Regions from separate parts of the Kitasatospora sp. NPDC057015 genome, predicted to be linked through region 1. Evidence: riboswitches for the same ligand, from Rfam matches in the RefSeq annotation. Region 1 holds a riboswitch; the other holds the start of a gene.
What was found. A riboswitch is a leader RNA that binds a small molecule or an ion and turns the genes downstream of it on or off. The one in region 1 is predicted to bind cobalamin.
Positions count from the first base shown of each region.

Region 1 (7,500 bases):
GCCTCAGCGACGAGGAGGTCGCCCGGATCCACGGCCGGATGGCCGGCTGGTACAACTCCGGGCTGCCGATCATCGACAACTCCCAACTGGACGTCGGCGCCACCGCCGCCGCCCTGGACCAGGTCATCCTGGCCCGCCTGCTCGGGCGCCCCGTACGCTGACCAGGGCCTTCCCGCCGCCGCCCGCCGATCGCCGCCACACCGGGCTGTCAGTGCCGGCTGGGATGATGGACCCGTCCTGCTGATCCACCGGGGGAGCCGTTCCGTGCCCGAAGGCCACATCATCCACCGCCTGGCCGCCCAGAACTTCCAGGCCTTCGGCGACCGCCCCGTCCGGGTCTCCAGCCCGCAGGGGCGCTTCGCCGACGGCGCCGAGCTGATCGACGGCCAGGCACTCGTCTCGGCCGAGGCCACCGGCAAGCACCTCTTCCTCGGGTTCGAGGAGGGCGCCTGGCTGCACGTCCACCTCGGCCTGTACGGCGGCTTCACCTTCGGCGAGGGCCCGGCCCCGCGGGCGGTCGGCCTGGTGCGGCTGCGGCTGGAGAACGACGACGCGTACGCCGACCTGCGCGGCCCCACCACCTGCGAGCTGCTCACCCCGGGCGAGAAGGCGGCCGTCGCCGCCCGGCTGGGGCCGGACCCGCTGCGCGCGGACGCCGACCCGGTGCTGGCCTGGCGGCGGATCTCCGCCAGCCGGACGACGGTCGCGGCCCTGCTGATGGACCAGAAGGTGCTGGCGGGCGTCGGCAACGTCTACCGCGCCGAGGTGCTCTTCCGGCTCGGCATCAGCCCGCACCGGGCCGGCCGCGACCTGACGCGTGCGCAGTGGGACGCCATCTGGGCCGACCTGGTCACCCTGATGCAGGAGGGGGTGGACGCGGGCCGGATCGACACCGTCCGCCCCGAGCACACCCCCGAGGCGATGAACCGCCCGCCGCGGGTCGACGACCACGGCGGCGAGGTCTACGTCTACCGCCGTGCGGCGATGCCCTGCCTGGTCTGCGGCACGGCCGTCCGCACCGAGGAGCACGCGGCCCGCAACCTCTTCTGGTGCCCGAGCTGCCAGCGGGTCTGACCGGCCGTCACCCGGCGCGGGCGGTCACGCGGGGGCGGTCACCTCGTGCGGCTGCGGCTCGGCATGGTCGTCCGCCGCGCAGTGGGCCAGCAGCGGGCCGAGGTCCTCGTCGACGATCCGGTAGCGCACCACCCGGCCGTCCCTGTCGCCGGCCACCACGGCGGCGGTGCGCAGCAGCCGCAGCGCCTGGGAGACGGCCGGGTCGCGCATGCCGGTGGCGACCGCGAGGTCGCTGACGGCGAGCGGGCCGGCCCGGTGCAGGGCGAGCAGCAGGGCGAGGCGTCCCGGGTCGGCGAGCAGGGCGAAGCGTTCGGCCCGGGCGCGCACCCGGGCGGGGTCGCCGATCGCCGCGATGGCCTCGCAGACCCGGTGGCCGTCGATGGTCCGGTGGTCCGCGCGCTCGGCCGGTACGAGATGCATGCGGGCCATTCTCGCAGCCCACGGGGTGTGATCCTGAACACCTGCGCAGGTGCGCAGCCTTGCATGGACGACCTGACGCCCCGTACGGTGTGGCCCGCCGTGGTGTTCGGGAAGACCGGTGACGGACCTTCAGAGGTCCCAGACCGGAGCGGCCCTCGCCACTGTGATCGGGAAGCATCCGCGCCATGTCCCGCCCCCTGACCGGGGCGGGTGGTCACTGGACGTCCAGGCGTCCGGGAAGGCCGGCGCGGGAGCGTTCGACCCGTCAGCCAGGAGACCGGCCACGGCATCTCACGAAGTGATCCACGAGGTGCTGGAGCGTGACCGCATGACCCTGCCCGAAATCGGTGCCGCCCCGGCCGCGCCGCCCACCGCCCCCGCCCTGCCGGCCTTCCGCTGGCGGCGCGAGGACACCGTCCGCACGGCCGGGCTGATGGCGGTGATCCTGGCGATGCACGTGGCGGCGTTCGGGACGCTCTTCTTCCTGGTGGCACCGCACGAGTACGCGGTCGGCACCCAGGTCTTCGGGGTCGGCCTGGGCATCACCGCGTACACGCTGGGGATGCGCCACGCCTTCGACGCGGACCACATCGCCGTGATCGACAACACCACCCGCAAGCTGATGGCGGACGGCCGGCGGCCGGTGTCGGTGGGCTTCTGGTTCGCCCTGGGCCACTCCTCCATGGTCGTCCTGATGGCGGCGCTGGTGGCGGGCGGCGCGCAGCTGGCGAACACCCTGATGGACGAGGACTCGACGGCCCACCAGTGGCTCGGCGTGCTGGGCACCAGTGCCTCGGGGGCCTTCCTGTACCTGATCGGCGCGCTGAACCTGGCGGCGCTGTTCGGCATCCTGCGGGTCTTCCGGGCGATGCGGGCCGGTCGGTTCGACGAGGCGGAGCTGGAGGGGCACCTGAACTCCCGCGGCCTGTTCAACCGGGTGCTGAACCGGGCCACCCGTTCGATCACCCGGCCCGGGCAGATGTTCCCGGTCGGGATGGTGCTCGGGCTCGGCTTCGACACGGCGACCGAGGTGACCCTGATGGTGATGGCGGGCAGCGGCGCGGCCGCCGGGCTGCCCTGGTACGCGATCGTCTGCCTGCCGCTGCTGTTCGCGGCGGGGATGAGCCTGTTCGACACGCTGGACGGGACCTTCATGAACTTCGCCTACCAGTGGGCCTTCTCCAACCCGGTGCGCAAGGTGTACTACAACCTGACCATCACCGGGCTGTCGATCGCGGTCGCCTTCATCATCGGCACGATCGAGCTGGTCAGCGTGCTGCACGAGAAGCTGGACCTGACCGATCCGGTCAGCGGCTGGATCGCCGGCCTCTCGCTCGACAACGTGGGCTATGTGATCGTCGGGCTCTTCGTGGTGGTCTGGGCGGCGGCCGTCGCCTACTGGCGGCTGGGCAGGGTGGAGCAGCGCTGGGCCGCCGCGCCGTGAGCGGGTTTGCCCGGCCGGGCGGACCGGTGGTTCAGGCGGCGGCGAGCAGCAGGGTCCCGGCCACCGCCAGGCCCGCACCGAGCACCTGTATCCGGCGCAGCCGCTCGTCGAGCACACCGCGTGCCATCAGCGCGGTGACGACGGGGTAGAGCGAGGCCAGCACGGCCGCCGCGGCCGCCGACCCGCTGTGCGAGGCCGTCGCGTAGGCGCCGTTCGCCGCCACGTCGGCCAGGCCCACGGCGGTGAGGGCGGGCAGCCGCCCCCGCAGCTCCCGGCCGAGACCGGTGCCGGTGCCGGTCCGCCGCAGGGTCAGGGCCAGGGCGGCGCCGCCGACCGCGATGTTGCACAGCCGCTGGACGCAGAGGGTCAGGAGCAGGCCGCCGCCGGCGGAGGCCTGCGCGACCAGGGCCATCACGGCGCCGAAGCCGAACGCGGCGCCCAGGGTGAGCAGCAGGACCCGGGGCCCGGCCGCCGGCCCGCCCCGCTGCGGGCCGGCGGCCAGCACGACCCCGGCCAGCGCGACCGCGATCCCGGCGGCCTGCCCGAGGCCGGGCCGCTCGCCCAGTGCGAGTCCGACCCCGACCGGGACGGCCACCCCGACGGTGGCCAGCGGTGACACCACCCCCATCGGCCCCATTGCCAGCGCCCGGTAGAAGGCCAGCATGGCGAACGGCCCGATCACCCCGGCGGCGACGGCGTACCAGAGCATCGGCGTGGCGTCGCCGATCCCGCCGGTGGCGAGGACGGCCGCCACCAGGACGACGGCGGCGGTCAGCTGTGAGGCGACCACCACCGCGAGGGCGGGAAGTCTCCTGGTCAGGGCGCCGCCGCCGAAGTCGGCCAGGCCCCAGAGCAGGCTGGCGGTGAGGGCGAGCAGGGCGCTCACCGCGGTCTGGCCGCGGGGGTGGTGGGGGACAGCACGATGGCCTCCGCAGTACATTCGACCGGACGCCTGTCCGGATCGCAGCGTAGTACAGCAGAATGAACCAGCCGAATCAATTTATTGGACTATCTCGTGCCGGATCCCGATCTCGTCTCCCAGGCGCTCGCCCGGAACCTCAAGCGGCTGCGCGCCGAACGCGGCCACACCCTCGACGCGCTGGCCGCCCGGGCCGGCGTCAGTCGCGGGATGATCGTGCAGATCGAGCAGGTCAGGACCAATCCCAGCGTCGCCACGGTGGTGCGGCTGGCCGACGCGCTCGGGGTCTCGGTCGCCCGGCTGCTGGACTACGACGAGAGCGCCGCGGTGCGGATCGTCACGCCCGACCAGGCCGTCCCGCTCTGGACCGGCCCGCAGGGCGGCAGCGGCACGCTGCTGAGCGGCGTGGAGGCCCCGGGGCCGCTCGAACTCTGGGCCTGGCACCTCGAACCCGGCGAGGGCTACGGCTCCGAGGCGCACCCCGCGGGGACGGTCGAGATCGTCCGGGTGGAGACCGGTGAGCTGACCCTCTCCCACGGTGACCGCGACCACCGGGTGCCGGCGGGCAGCACCGCCTCCTTCGACGCCTCCCAGCCGCACGGCTACCGCAACGAGGGCGACGCGCCCGTGCGGCTGACCATGGTCGTCTCGGTGCCGCCCCCGCGCTGAGCGGGCCCCCGCCCGCCCCTGCGTCCACCGGCTGCGCCTGCCGCCGATCGCCCGGGTTGCTCCCGGCCGGCCGGGGCTCGCCCCGAACGCGAACGGCGGGCGGCGCCACCCGTGCGGTGGCGTCGCCCGCCGTTCATCCCGGACCGGTCCGGGCCCGGCGTCAGCGCTCCTCGCGGAACGCCACGTGGCGGTGCGCCACCGGGTCGTACTTGCGCAGGGTCATCCGGTCGGGGTCGTTGCGGCGGTTCTTGCGGGTCACGTACGTGAAGCCGGTGCCGGCCGTGGAGCGGAGTCGGACGACGGGGCGCAGCTCGCTGCGGGCCATGGTCTCCCCTTCCGTGGAGCGGTGGCGGGCGGGTCCGGTCGACCCACCCGGGAAACGGTTGTCGTTTTCATCCGCTCCCAACACGGCCGGCGCCGCGTCCATTCCCGTCCGGCCCTAGCCCCCGACCCGCGCCCCGGCCCGCCCTCGCCGCGCGCCGGGGCACCCGCGAGCACCGCCGGTGCCGCCGTCCGGGCCGCTCACCGGGCGAACCGCCGCCGCTCTCCGTACGCTCGACCCATGTCTGATGCGTACGCGGGTCGGCGGGAGCGTCTGAGGGAGAACTGCAGCGCGACGGGAGCGGATGCGGCGCTGATCACCAGACCGGCGAACGTCCGCTACCTCACCGGGTGCGGGCCGTGCGGTGCCACCCTGCTGCTCACCCGGGAGCGCGCCCTGCTGGCGCTGCCGGACGACCTGCCACCGGACGACACCGGCGAGCACCTGCTCGGCGAGGACCTCACCCAGCTGCCGGTGACGGCCGGTACCGACACCGCGCTCGCCGCCGCCGAGGCGGCCGTCCGGCTGCGGGTGGGCGACCTCGCGGTCGAGGAGCACGACCTGACCGTCACCCGGCACCGCGCGGTCGCCGGCCTGGCCCGGGGAGTCCGCCTGGCGGACCTGGACCGGGCGGTCGAGCGGATGCGGGTGATCAAGGACGAGCACGAGATCGCCGATCTGCGGATCGCGGCGGAGATCGCCGACCAGGCCCTGAGCGAGCTGCTCGAATCGATCCTGGTGGGCCGGACCGAACGGCACCTGGCGATGGAGCTGGAGCGCCGCATGATCGACCACGGCGCGGACCGGGCGGCCTTCCCGGTGTCGGTCGGCACCGGCAGCCACTCGGGGCAGCAGAACCACCAGCCCACCGACCGGCGGGTGGAGGAGGGCGACTTCCTGACCGTCGTGCTCGGTGCCCAGTACCGCGGCTACGGCGTGTCCACCGCCCGGACCTTCGTCATCGGGGCCTCCCCGGCGCCCTGGCAGGTGGAGCTGCACCGGCTGGTCTTCCGCGCCCAGCGGGCCGGTCGCGAGGCGCTCGGGCCGGGCGTCGAAAGCTGCGTACCCGACCTGGCGGCGCGCGAGATCCTGCAGGCGGCCGGCCACACCGAGGCCTCCCCGCACCCGCTCGGCCACGGCATCGGGCTGGAGATCCGGGAGGCGCCGCGACTCGGTCCCGCAGACATGGGTAAACTGGACAGTCGCGTGCCGGTCACCGTCGGTCCGGGGGTCCATCTCCCGGGCAAGGGCGGGGTCCGGATCGAGGACACGCTCGTGGTGCGCCCCCTCGAAGAGGGCGGGCCCGAGCTGCTCACCATCACCACCAAGGAGCTCCTCGCCCTGTAGTCCCGTTGCCGCGGCGTGTCGCCGCGGCGGGGGCCAGGACGCGTCCCCTTGGTTCCTTGACAGCTATATCCAGGAGTAAGTGCGCCCGTGGCTTCCACGAACGATCTCAAGAACGGCATGGTCCTCAAGCTCGACGGTGGCAAGCTCTGGTCCGTCGTAGAGTTCCAGCACGTCAAGCCGGGCAAGGGCCCCGCCTTCGTGCGCACCAAGCTCAAGGAGGTCCTGACCGGCAAGGTCGTCGACAAGACCTTCAACGCGGGCACCAAGGTCGAGACCGCCAGCGTCGACAAGCGCGGCATGCAGTTCTCGTACAAGGACGGCTCGAACTTCGTGTTCATGGACACGGACACCTACGACCAGGTGACCATCGAGCCCGCCGTCGTCGGCGACGCCGCCAAGTACCTGCTCGAGGGCTTCGAGGCCGTCGTCGCGATGTACGAGGGCGCGCCGCTGTACATCGAGCTCCCGGCCTCGGTCGAGCTGCTCATCCAGCACACCGAGCCGGGCGTCCAGGGCGACCGCTCCACCGGTGGCTCGAAGCCGGCCACGCTGGAGACCGGCGCCGAGATCGCCGTCCCGCTCTTCATCGTCACCGGCGAGAAGATCAAGGTCGACACCCGCGACGGCAGCTACCTCGGCCGGGTGAAGTAAGTCCGTGTCGGCCGCCCGTAGCAAGGCTCGTACGCGAGCCTTCCAGATCCTCTTCGAGGCCGACCACCGGGACGTCGACCCGCAGCGCGTCCTCGCCGACTGGGTCGCCCGCGCCCGGGAGCCCAAGCCGGACGAGGGCACCCCGCAGATCGGCGAGTACACGATGCAGCTGATCGAGGGGTACGTCCAGCACGCGCGTCGGATCGACGAGCTGATCTCCACCTACTCGGTGGGCTGGACCCTCGACCGGATGCCGATCGCGGACCGCAACGTCCTGCGGCTCGGTGCCTACGAGCTGATCTGGGAGGACGGCGTCCCGGACGCGGTCGTCCTGGACGAGGCCGTCGAGATCGCCAAGGAGTTCTCCACCGACGACTCCCCGGCGTTCGTCAACGGCCTGCTCGCGCGGTTCATGGAGCTGAAGCCCACGATCCGCCGCGACTGACCGTTCGCCGCAGCCCGCCGCGAAGGCCGCCGGACCGACCTGGTCCGGCGGCCTTCGCGCGTTCACCGCCGTGGAGTAGGGTCTGCTACTGGTGAGTAACCCACGATCGGCCACTCAGTAGCGGAGGGCGCAGCACCCATGACCACGGCGATTCGCAGCGAGTTCGACCAGGGCATCGCCCTGACCCCGCGCCCGGGCGGGACCGGTCT
Region 1 is NZ_JBHUSG010000018.1:113,918-121,417, forward strand. Features, by position in the region: gene ACFTWP_RS19195 (AAA family ATPase) at 1-161, shown strand, start outside; gene ACFTWP_RS19200 (Fpg/Nei family DNA glycosylase) at 265-1,074, shown strand; gene ACFTWP_RS19205 (ArsR/SmtB family transcription factor) at 1,099-1,494, opposite strand; cobalamin riboswitch at 1,578-1,795, shown strand; gene ACFTWP_RS19210 (HoxN/HupN/NixA family nickel/cobalt transporter) at 1,823-2,938, shown strand; gene ACFTWP_RS19215 (EamA family transporter) at 2,970-3,824, opposite strand; gene ACFTWP_RS19220 (helix-turn-helix domain-containing protein) at 3,942-4,526, shown strand; gene rpmG (50S ribosomal protein L33) at 4,687-4,851, opposite strand; gene ACFTWP_RS19230 (M24 family metallopeptidase) at 5,089-6,195, shown strand; gene efp (elongation factor P) at 6,283-6,846, shown strand; gene nusB (transcription antitermination factor NusB) at 6,851-7,291, shown strand; gene ACFTWP_RS19245 (thioesterase family protein) at 7,430-7,500, shown strand, end outside.

Region 2 (7,500 bases), on a different contig from region 1:
AGGCGCACGCTCCGCACCGTCCGCGGTGTCCACCAGGACGGGCGGAGCCAGTGGCACACGGCGGCGGCGCAGGTGAGTTGGACGAGTACGCCGTCGAGGGGGCGGGGCCGGAACGGCCTTCGGTACCGGGAGCGGAGGAACTCCTGGAGCAGGCAGATCCAGCGGGGCACGCCGAGCCCGAGGACGGCGCCGAACAGGGCCGCCGCGGCGATGACCGGCCGCCGCTCGGCGGGGGAGGACAGCGCGGTGGTGAGCGTCACCGAGGCGGCGGCGACACCGACCAGGACCAGGACCAGGTTGACCACGATCGGGAACCAGAGGCCGGGGCGCGCCATCCGGACCATCCGGCCGACGGTCGCCCGGACTCCCAGCCGGCGGACGAACGCGGCGATGGCACGCATCTCGTGCCGGCCCACCGCGATCGAGCTGAGGCAGGCCGCGGCGAAGGCCGCCAGCGCGAAGAGCCACCAGGGCGCCCGGGGCGAACCGCCGCCTCCTGCGACGGCCCCGGCGACGGCCCCCGCGGCGGCGCAGGCCGCCGTCATGCCGACGGCGGTGGTGACCAAGGCGACGTAGTTGGTGACGAGCTGCACGCTGATCGGGCAGCGGTAGCGGATCCAGGCCGACAGCATCGCCGACCGGATCCGCCGCCGGGTGTCCTCGTCCAGGTCACCCAACTCGTCGACGCACCAGCGGGTATGGGAGGCGATCTCGCGTAGCCAGGTCGCCTCGCGGTGGAGGAGCTCGGTGTCGTCCAGGATCCGCATCCGCACGCCGGGTATCGTGCCCCGACGGCTGCGCCGGTAAGCCCGGTGAGCCCGGGAAGCCGACCCGGTGAGCGCCGCCGGCTCCCGGCCCGTGGAGCTCACCGGCCTTCGGCCCGGCTCTCCCGCACGGGCCCCCGTCCCGGACGGGCCCGCTCGCCCGGGACGGCGTGGCCGACCGGAGGCGCCCGCCACCCCGACGGGCCGGCGACCGTCCGCGCAACGCACGTGCGCCGGCCCGTCGGGGGTGGCGGTCGTCGGCCCGGTGGCCGGGCAGGCCGGATGCGGTACCCCGCGACCGGGCGGGCGCCCGGGGTGGCGTGGGCGCGATCCCGCTACGAGGACGCCGAGGTGAGGTCCGCGGCCTCGCCGCGCTGCCCGGGCAGCGCGGCGGCCCGGACGCGCTCGGCCCGGCGGGCGAGCAGCGGGTAGAGCAGGCACGACCCGAGGACCACCACCGCTGCGTAGGTCACGGCCTGGGTCCCGCTCTCCACGTACTGCTGCCAGGCGGCCCAGGCGCAGACCGCCAGCAGGCTGGCCACGATGGCGCCGATGCTCCACCAGCCGCCGGGGATCCGGTAGGGGCGCTCCAGGTCCGGCTCCCGCAGCCGCAGCGCGACGAGGGCGGCGACCTCCAGCAGGATCCCGATGTTGGTGAGGAAGACGTCGAAGATCACCAGGTTGGTGAAGCTGCTGAGGCAGAACACCGCGTAGATCAGCGAGGAGCCGAGCACGGAAGCGATCGGCACGCGGTAGCGCGGGCTCTCCCTGGCGAGCCACGCCGGGAAGTAGCCGTCCTTCGCGAGGACGACCGGGAGTCGCGAGTTGGAGGCGAGCAGTGCGGAGAACATGGCCACCGCGGCGAACATGCCGCCCACGGTGACGGTGATCTGGAGCCAGGGGCCCGCCAGTTGCTCGGCCACGGCGGAGAAGGAGCCGGCCTCCCAGTTCCGCCAGCCCGCCTCGCCGTCCGCGCCGGTGGCCAGGGAGGCGATGGTGGGCAGCAGGTACCCGATCATGATCAGCACGATCGACATCGCGAGCGCCCGGGGCAGGTGGCGGCGCGGGTTCTCCATCTCGCCGGCCACGTTGGACACGCTGTCCCAGCCGCAGTAGTTCCACATCACGATGAACAGGCCCGCCCCGAAGGCGTTCCAGGTCGACTGGTCGGAGCCGGTGGTGAGGGAGCCGACCGGGTTCGTCCCGTCGCTCGCCAGGTGCACGATGCCGATCACCGAGAGGATCAGCATCGGGACCAGGCAGACCACCGCGAAGACCACCGAGGACTCCCCGACCCAGCCCGCACCGAGCAGGTTGAGCAGGGTGAACACCACGATCACCGCGACGCAGATGAACCAGTTGAGGTCGAACTGCAGGTTCCCCAGTCGGAACAGCACGTGCTCACCGGGGGCGACCGCGCCCACCAGGCTCTGCAGGTAGCTGGTGAACAGGACGGGGTAGACGGCCATGTCGACGAAGCTGCACACCCACTGCAGCAGGCCCTGCTGGAAGCCCCAGAACCTGCCGAGCCCGCGCTTGACCCAGTGGTAGTAGCCGCCCTCCGCCGGGATCGCGGTGCCGAGCTCCGCCACCACGAGCGCGTGCGGGACGCTGTAGATCAGCGGGGTCAGCACGATCAGCAGGATCGCCATGCCGGGCCCGGAGGTCGAGAACAGCTCCTCGATGCCGTACGCGCCGCCGGAGACGCTGAAGAAGATCAGTGCCACCAGCGGCATCAACCGCACCCTCCTGGGCGCGGGCAGGCGGGTCGGGGCGGGGTCCACCGGAAAGGCCGTCATGGTCACCTCGGGGTCGTCGGCGCGCGGATCGTGGGGGAGCCGGATCACCGGGGTCGGCCGCCGTGCGGCGCCGTAGGGGTCGGCGGTGGCGACCGGACGGGCCCGGAGAGCGCCCCCGTACCCGGCCCGGCGGAGCTCTAGGAGTCTCCGGCCTGCGGGGCGGCGCCGCAATCGATCACTGTGCCAAGCGTTCCGTGTCGCCTTTGACAGAGTGGTTTCGCGGTCGGCCGGGCCACCCGTCGCGTCGGGCCGCGTCCGCGTGCGGGTGGACGGAGAGCAGAGCCCCGGGGTCGTTCGTCGCCCCGGTGCGCGGCCCGGACCGCCGGACCGGGGCCGGTGGGACTCGGCGGCGGAAATTCGGTTGCGCCGCGGGAGGGAGCGGCTAGGGTACTGACGTCCTCGCGGATCTCCGCGCCAGGACCTGACGTCGAGGAGGTGTGTCCGGATGGTTGCCGCCCTGTCGCGGCGCGCCTTCGTGTGCGCGCCATACGCCCTCCTCGTTCGTCATCTCCCCACCGGCTGACAGCGCGTCGTATCGGACGCACCCCGGTGGGCCACTCCTCAGGAGCCACCGCAGTGCGTGAGCGCTTTGCCGACAGCGATTCCTTCTCCCGTATCCGTCCCAAGGGCGGGGCCCGGCGCGGCCGACGGTCCGACCGGTTCGACGACTTCGAGGGCGAGTACCTCCCCTCCGAGGGGGACGGGTTCCCCGTGGACCCGGACGACCTCGCCTCTCCCGCCCCGGTGACCGACGGCCCCGCCGAGGGCGACCGCTGGTCCACCTGGGACAAGTCCACCCCCACCGAGAAGGGGCCCGAGCCGCGCCCCGCGTGGGTGGTGACCGAACTGGCGGCCGTGGACACCGAACTCGGCATCGTGAAGACCGGCAAGGAGGCCGACGTCTTCCTGCTGGAGCGCCGCGTGCCGGGCACCGAGCGGCGCACCCTGATGGCGGCCAAGCGCTACCGGGACTCCCAGCACCGGATGTTCCACCGCGACTCGGGCTACCTGGAGGGCCGCCAGCACAAGGAGTCCCGGATCAGCCGGGCGATGGCCAAGCGCACGGCGTTCGGCAAGGAGGCCATCGCCGGGCAGTGGGCGGCGGCCGAGTTCGGCGCGCTGTGCCGGCTCTGGTCGGCCGGGGTGGCCGTCCCGTACCCGGTGCAGATCACCGGGACCGAGATCCTGATGGAGTTCGTCGGTGACGCCGACGGCACGGCAGCGCCCCGACTCGCCCAACTGCGGGCGGAGGAAGCCGACATCGACGATCTCTGGGAGCAGCTCGGCCGCAGCCTGTCGCTGCTCGCGGTCGGCGGCTACGCACACGGCGACCTGTCGGCCTACAACATCCTCGTCCACCGCGGGCGCTTGGTGATCATCGACGTGCCGCAGATCGTGGACGTCGTCGCCAACCCGCGCGGGCGCTCCTTCCTGGAACGGGACGTGCGCAACGTCGGCGCCTGGTTCGCGTCCCGGGGCCTGTCCGAGGAGCGCGTGCAGGAGCTGGTCGAGGAGCTCGCCGCCGACGCGCGCCTGAGGTAGCCGCCGCGCGCCGGGGAGTCCCTCGGCGCGGAGGGGAGTCCCTCGGCGCGGAGGGGAGTCCCTCGGCGCGGAGGGGCACGCGGACGGTCCGCCCGCTCCCCGCCCCCCGCCACCCCGTCGTCGTCGCCCGGCCGCTGCTCCGGCCTCGACCTCGGCGGGGAGCCGGCGGGGAGCCGGCGCACGCGCCCACGGACCGGGCCCGCGTACGGCCCGGTCCGTGGGTCGTCCGCGGCGCCGGGATCCCGGCCGACGGCGGGCTGCGGGTCCACGCCGCCATCCGCCATCCGGACAATCGCCGACAGGACCGTCCGGATCGGCCTAGGCTGTGCCTCGCAGTCGGTTCGCCCTGCCAGCCAGGCAGGCGCGTCGCAAGAGGGAACCCGGTGTGAATCCGGGACTGCCCCGCAGCGGTGAGTGGGAACGACCGCCGTCACATGCACTGAGCCCCGTAGGGGCCCGGGAAGCGACGGCCAGTAGGTGTCGGAGGCCGACAGGCCCGGCGTGCCCACGAGTCCGAAGACCTGCCACTGCCCGTGTGCGACCGCACGCGGTGATCTCGGTGACCTCGCGGGCAGGTCGGCGGAGCGGGCGGGCACATCCTGGTGCCACGCCCCCTGTCGTGCTCTCTCGTCCTCGTGCTCTCCCGGGATCGCAACGCGACTCGCGAAGGAGAGTTCCGTGTCATCGAGTTCCACCACCCCGCAGGCCATCCCGCAGGTCACCGTGCAGGCCACCGTGTACGGCTACCCGAGGCAGGGCCCGAACCGGGAGCTGAAGAAGGCGATCGAGGGGTACTGGGCCGGCCGCGTCGACGCCGAGTCCCTGCGGGCCACCGCCGCCGGACTGCGCCGCGAGAACTGGCGGCAGCTGGCGGAGGCCGGCGTCACCGAGGTGCCCACCGGCGACTTCTCGCTCTACGACCACGTGCTGGACACCACCGTGGCCGTGGGCGCGATCCCGCCGCGCCACCGGGCCGCGGTGGCCGCCGACCCGCTGGACGGCTACTTCGCGATGGCCCGCGGCACCCAGGACGCGGCCCCGCTGGAGATGACCAAGTGGTTCGACACCAACTACCACTACCTGGTGCCCGAGGTGGGCCCGGACACGGTGTTCGCGGCGAACTCCGCGAAGGCGGTCTCCGAACTGCGCGAGGCGCTCCTGCTCGGCCACCGCGCCGCCCGTCCGGTGCTGGTGGGCCCGCTGACCTACCTGCTGCTGGCCAAGCCCGCGCCCGAAGCGGCCGCCGACTTCCAACCCATCACCCTGCTCGACCGGCTGCTGCCCGTCTACGCCGAGCTGCTCGCGGACCTGCGCGCCGCCGGCGCCGAGTGGGTGCAACTGGACGAGCCAGCCCTGGTGCAGGACCGCACCCCGGCCGAACTGAACGCCGCCGAGCGGGTCTACCGCGATCTCGGCGCCCTCACCGAACGGCCGAGCATCCTCGTCGCGACCTACTTCGACCGGGCCGGCGAGGCGCTGAAGGTCCTCGCCGGGGCCCCGATCGAGGGGGTGGGCCTGGACTTCACCGGACCGGCCGCGGGCAACCTCGACGACCTCGCCGCCGTCGGCGGACTGCCCGGCAAGCGCCTGGTGGCCGGTGTGGTGGACGGCCGCAACATCTGGATCAACGACCTGGCGAAGTCCCTCTCCACCCTGGCCACCCTCCTGGGCCTGGCCGAGCGGGTGGACGTCGCGCCGTCCTGCTCCCTGCTGCACGTCCCGCTCGACGCGGGCGCCGAGCGCGACCTCGACCCGCAGGTCGCCCGCTGGCTGGCCTTCGCCCGTCAGAAGACCGAGGAGATCACCACCCTGGCGCGGGGCCTGCGCGAGGGCACCCACGCGATTCTCCCCGAACTCGCCGCCAACCGGGCCGACCTGGCCTCCCGCGCCGCCTCGGCGCTCACCCGCGACCCGGTCGTCCGTGCCAGGGCCGCCGCCACCACCCCCGGGGACGCCCGCCGCGCGCAGGCCTACCCCGAGCGCGCCGAGGCCCAGCGCGCCCGCCTCGGCCTGCCCCTGCTGCCCACCACCACCATCGGCTCCTTCCCGCAGACGGCCGACCTGCGGGTCGCCCGCGCCGACCTGCGCGCCGGCCGGATCGACCAGGCCGCCTACCAGGACCTGATGCGCGCCGAGGTCCGCGAGGTGATCGCCTATCAGGAGAAGGCCGGGCTCGACGTCCTGGTGCACGGCGAGCCCGAGCGCAACGACATGGTCCAGTACTTCGCCGAGCAGCTCACCGGGTACCTGGCCACCCAGCACGGTTGGGTGCAGTCCTACGGCACCCGCTACGTCCGCCCGCCGGTCCTGGCCGGCGACGTCTCCCGCCCGCACCCGATGACCGTCGACTGGTTCCGCTACGCGCAGGACCTCACCGACAGGCCGGTCAAGGGCATGCTCACCGGCCCGGTCACCATGCTCGCCTGGTCCTTCGTCCGCGACGACCAGCCGCTCGCCGACACCGCCCGTCAGGTCGCCCTCGCCCTGCGCGACGAGGTCGTCGACCTGGAGGCCGCCGGCGCCGCCGTCGTCCAGGTCGACGAGCCGGCCCTGCGCGAGACCCTGCCGCTGCGGGCCGCCGGCCGGCCGGCGTACCTGGCGTGGGCCACGGAGTCGTTCCGGCTCACCACCTCGGGGGTCCGGGCGGACACCCAGGTCCACACCCACATGTGCTACGCCGAGTTCGGCGCGATCATGACCGCGATCGACGGGCTCGACGCCGACGTGATCTCGCTGGAGGCGGCCCGCTCGCACATGGAGGTCGCCCACGAGCTGGCCGGGGCGGGCTACCCGCGCGAGGTAGGTCCGGGCGTCTACGACATCCACTCGCCCCGGGTGCCGAGCAGCGCGGAGGCCGCCGCCCTGCTCCGCGCCGGCCTGGCCGCCGTCCCGGCCGAGCGGCTCTGGGTCAACCCCGACTGCGGGCTGAAGACCCGCGGGTGGACGGAGACCCGCGCCTCGCTGGAGAACCTGGTCGCCGCGGCCAGGGAAGTCCGCGCGGAACTGGCCGGCTGACGCCGCCGCCGGGGCGGGTGGTCGCGACCACTCGCCCCGGCAGCGCCCGTACCGTACCGGGGCGTCGTGGCCGGTCGGCCCGTCACGGACCGACGCGGACGCGGGGCTCCTGCGACCGCGCCCGGCGGATTTCCGTTATCGCCGTGCCCGGCACGGGTCTCCTGTCCTGTGGGGCGCTGTTCAGGTTTCCGGCCCCACGGGACGGAAGGCTTCGATGATGTTCGCTTCCACTCGCTCGGTCTTCCGCTGGGGGGCCGTGCTGGCAGCCGCGGCCGGGCTGCTCCTGTTCCTGCTGGGCGCCACCGGTCCGTCCGGGGGCCCCGAGGGTTCGGGGGCGGCGGGCCGGGGGCACGGCGCCGCGCCGACGCCCGGCCGGCCGT
Region 2 is NZ_JBHUSG010000001.1:168,880-176,379, reverse strand. Features, by position in the region: gene ACFTWP_RS00725 (hypothetical protein) at 1-773, opposite strand, end outside; gene ACFTWP_RS00720 (APC family permease) at 1,100-2,563, opposite strand; gene ACFTWP_RS00715 (serine protein kinase RIO) at 3,140-4,105, shown strand; cobalamin riboswitch at 4,426-4,649, shown strand; gene metE (5-methyltetrahydropteroyltriglutamate--homocysteine S-methyltransferase) at 4,784-7,120, shown strand; gene ACFTWP_RS00705 (hypothetical protein) at 7,338-7,500, shown strand, end outside.
Region 2: it holds a riboswitch for cobalamin, as region 1 does, so the genes downstream of both, metE (5-methyltetrahydropteroyltriglutamate--homocysteine S-methyltransferase) here and ACFTWP_RS19210 (HoxN/HupN/NixA family nickel/cobalt transporter) in region 1, are expected to answer to the same signal.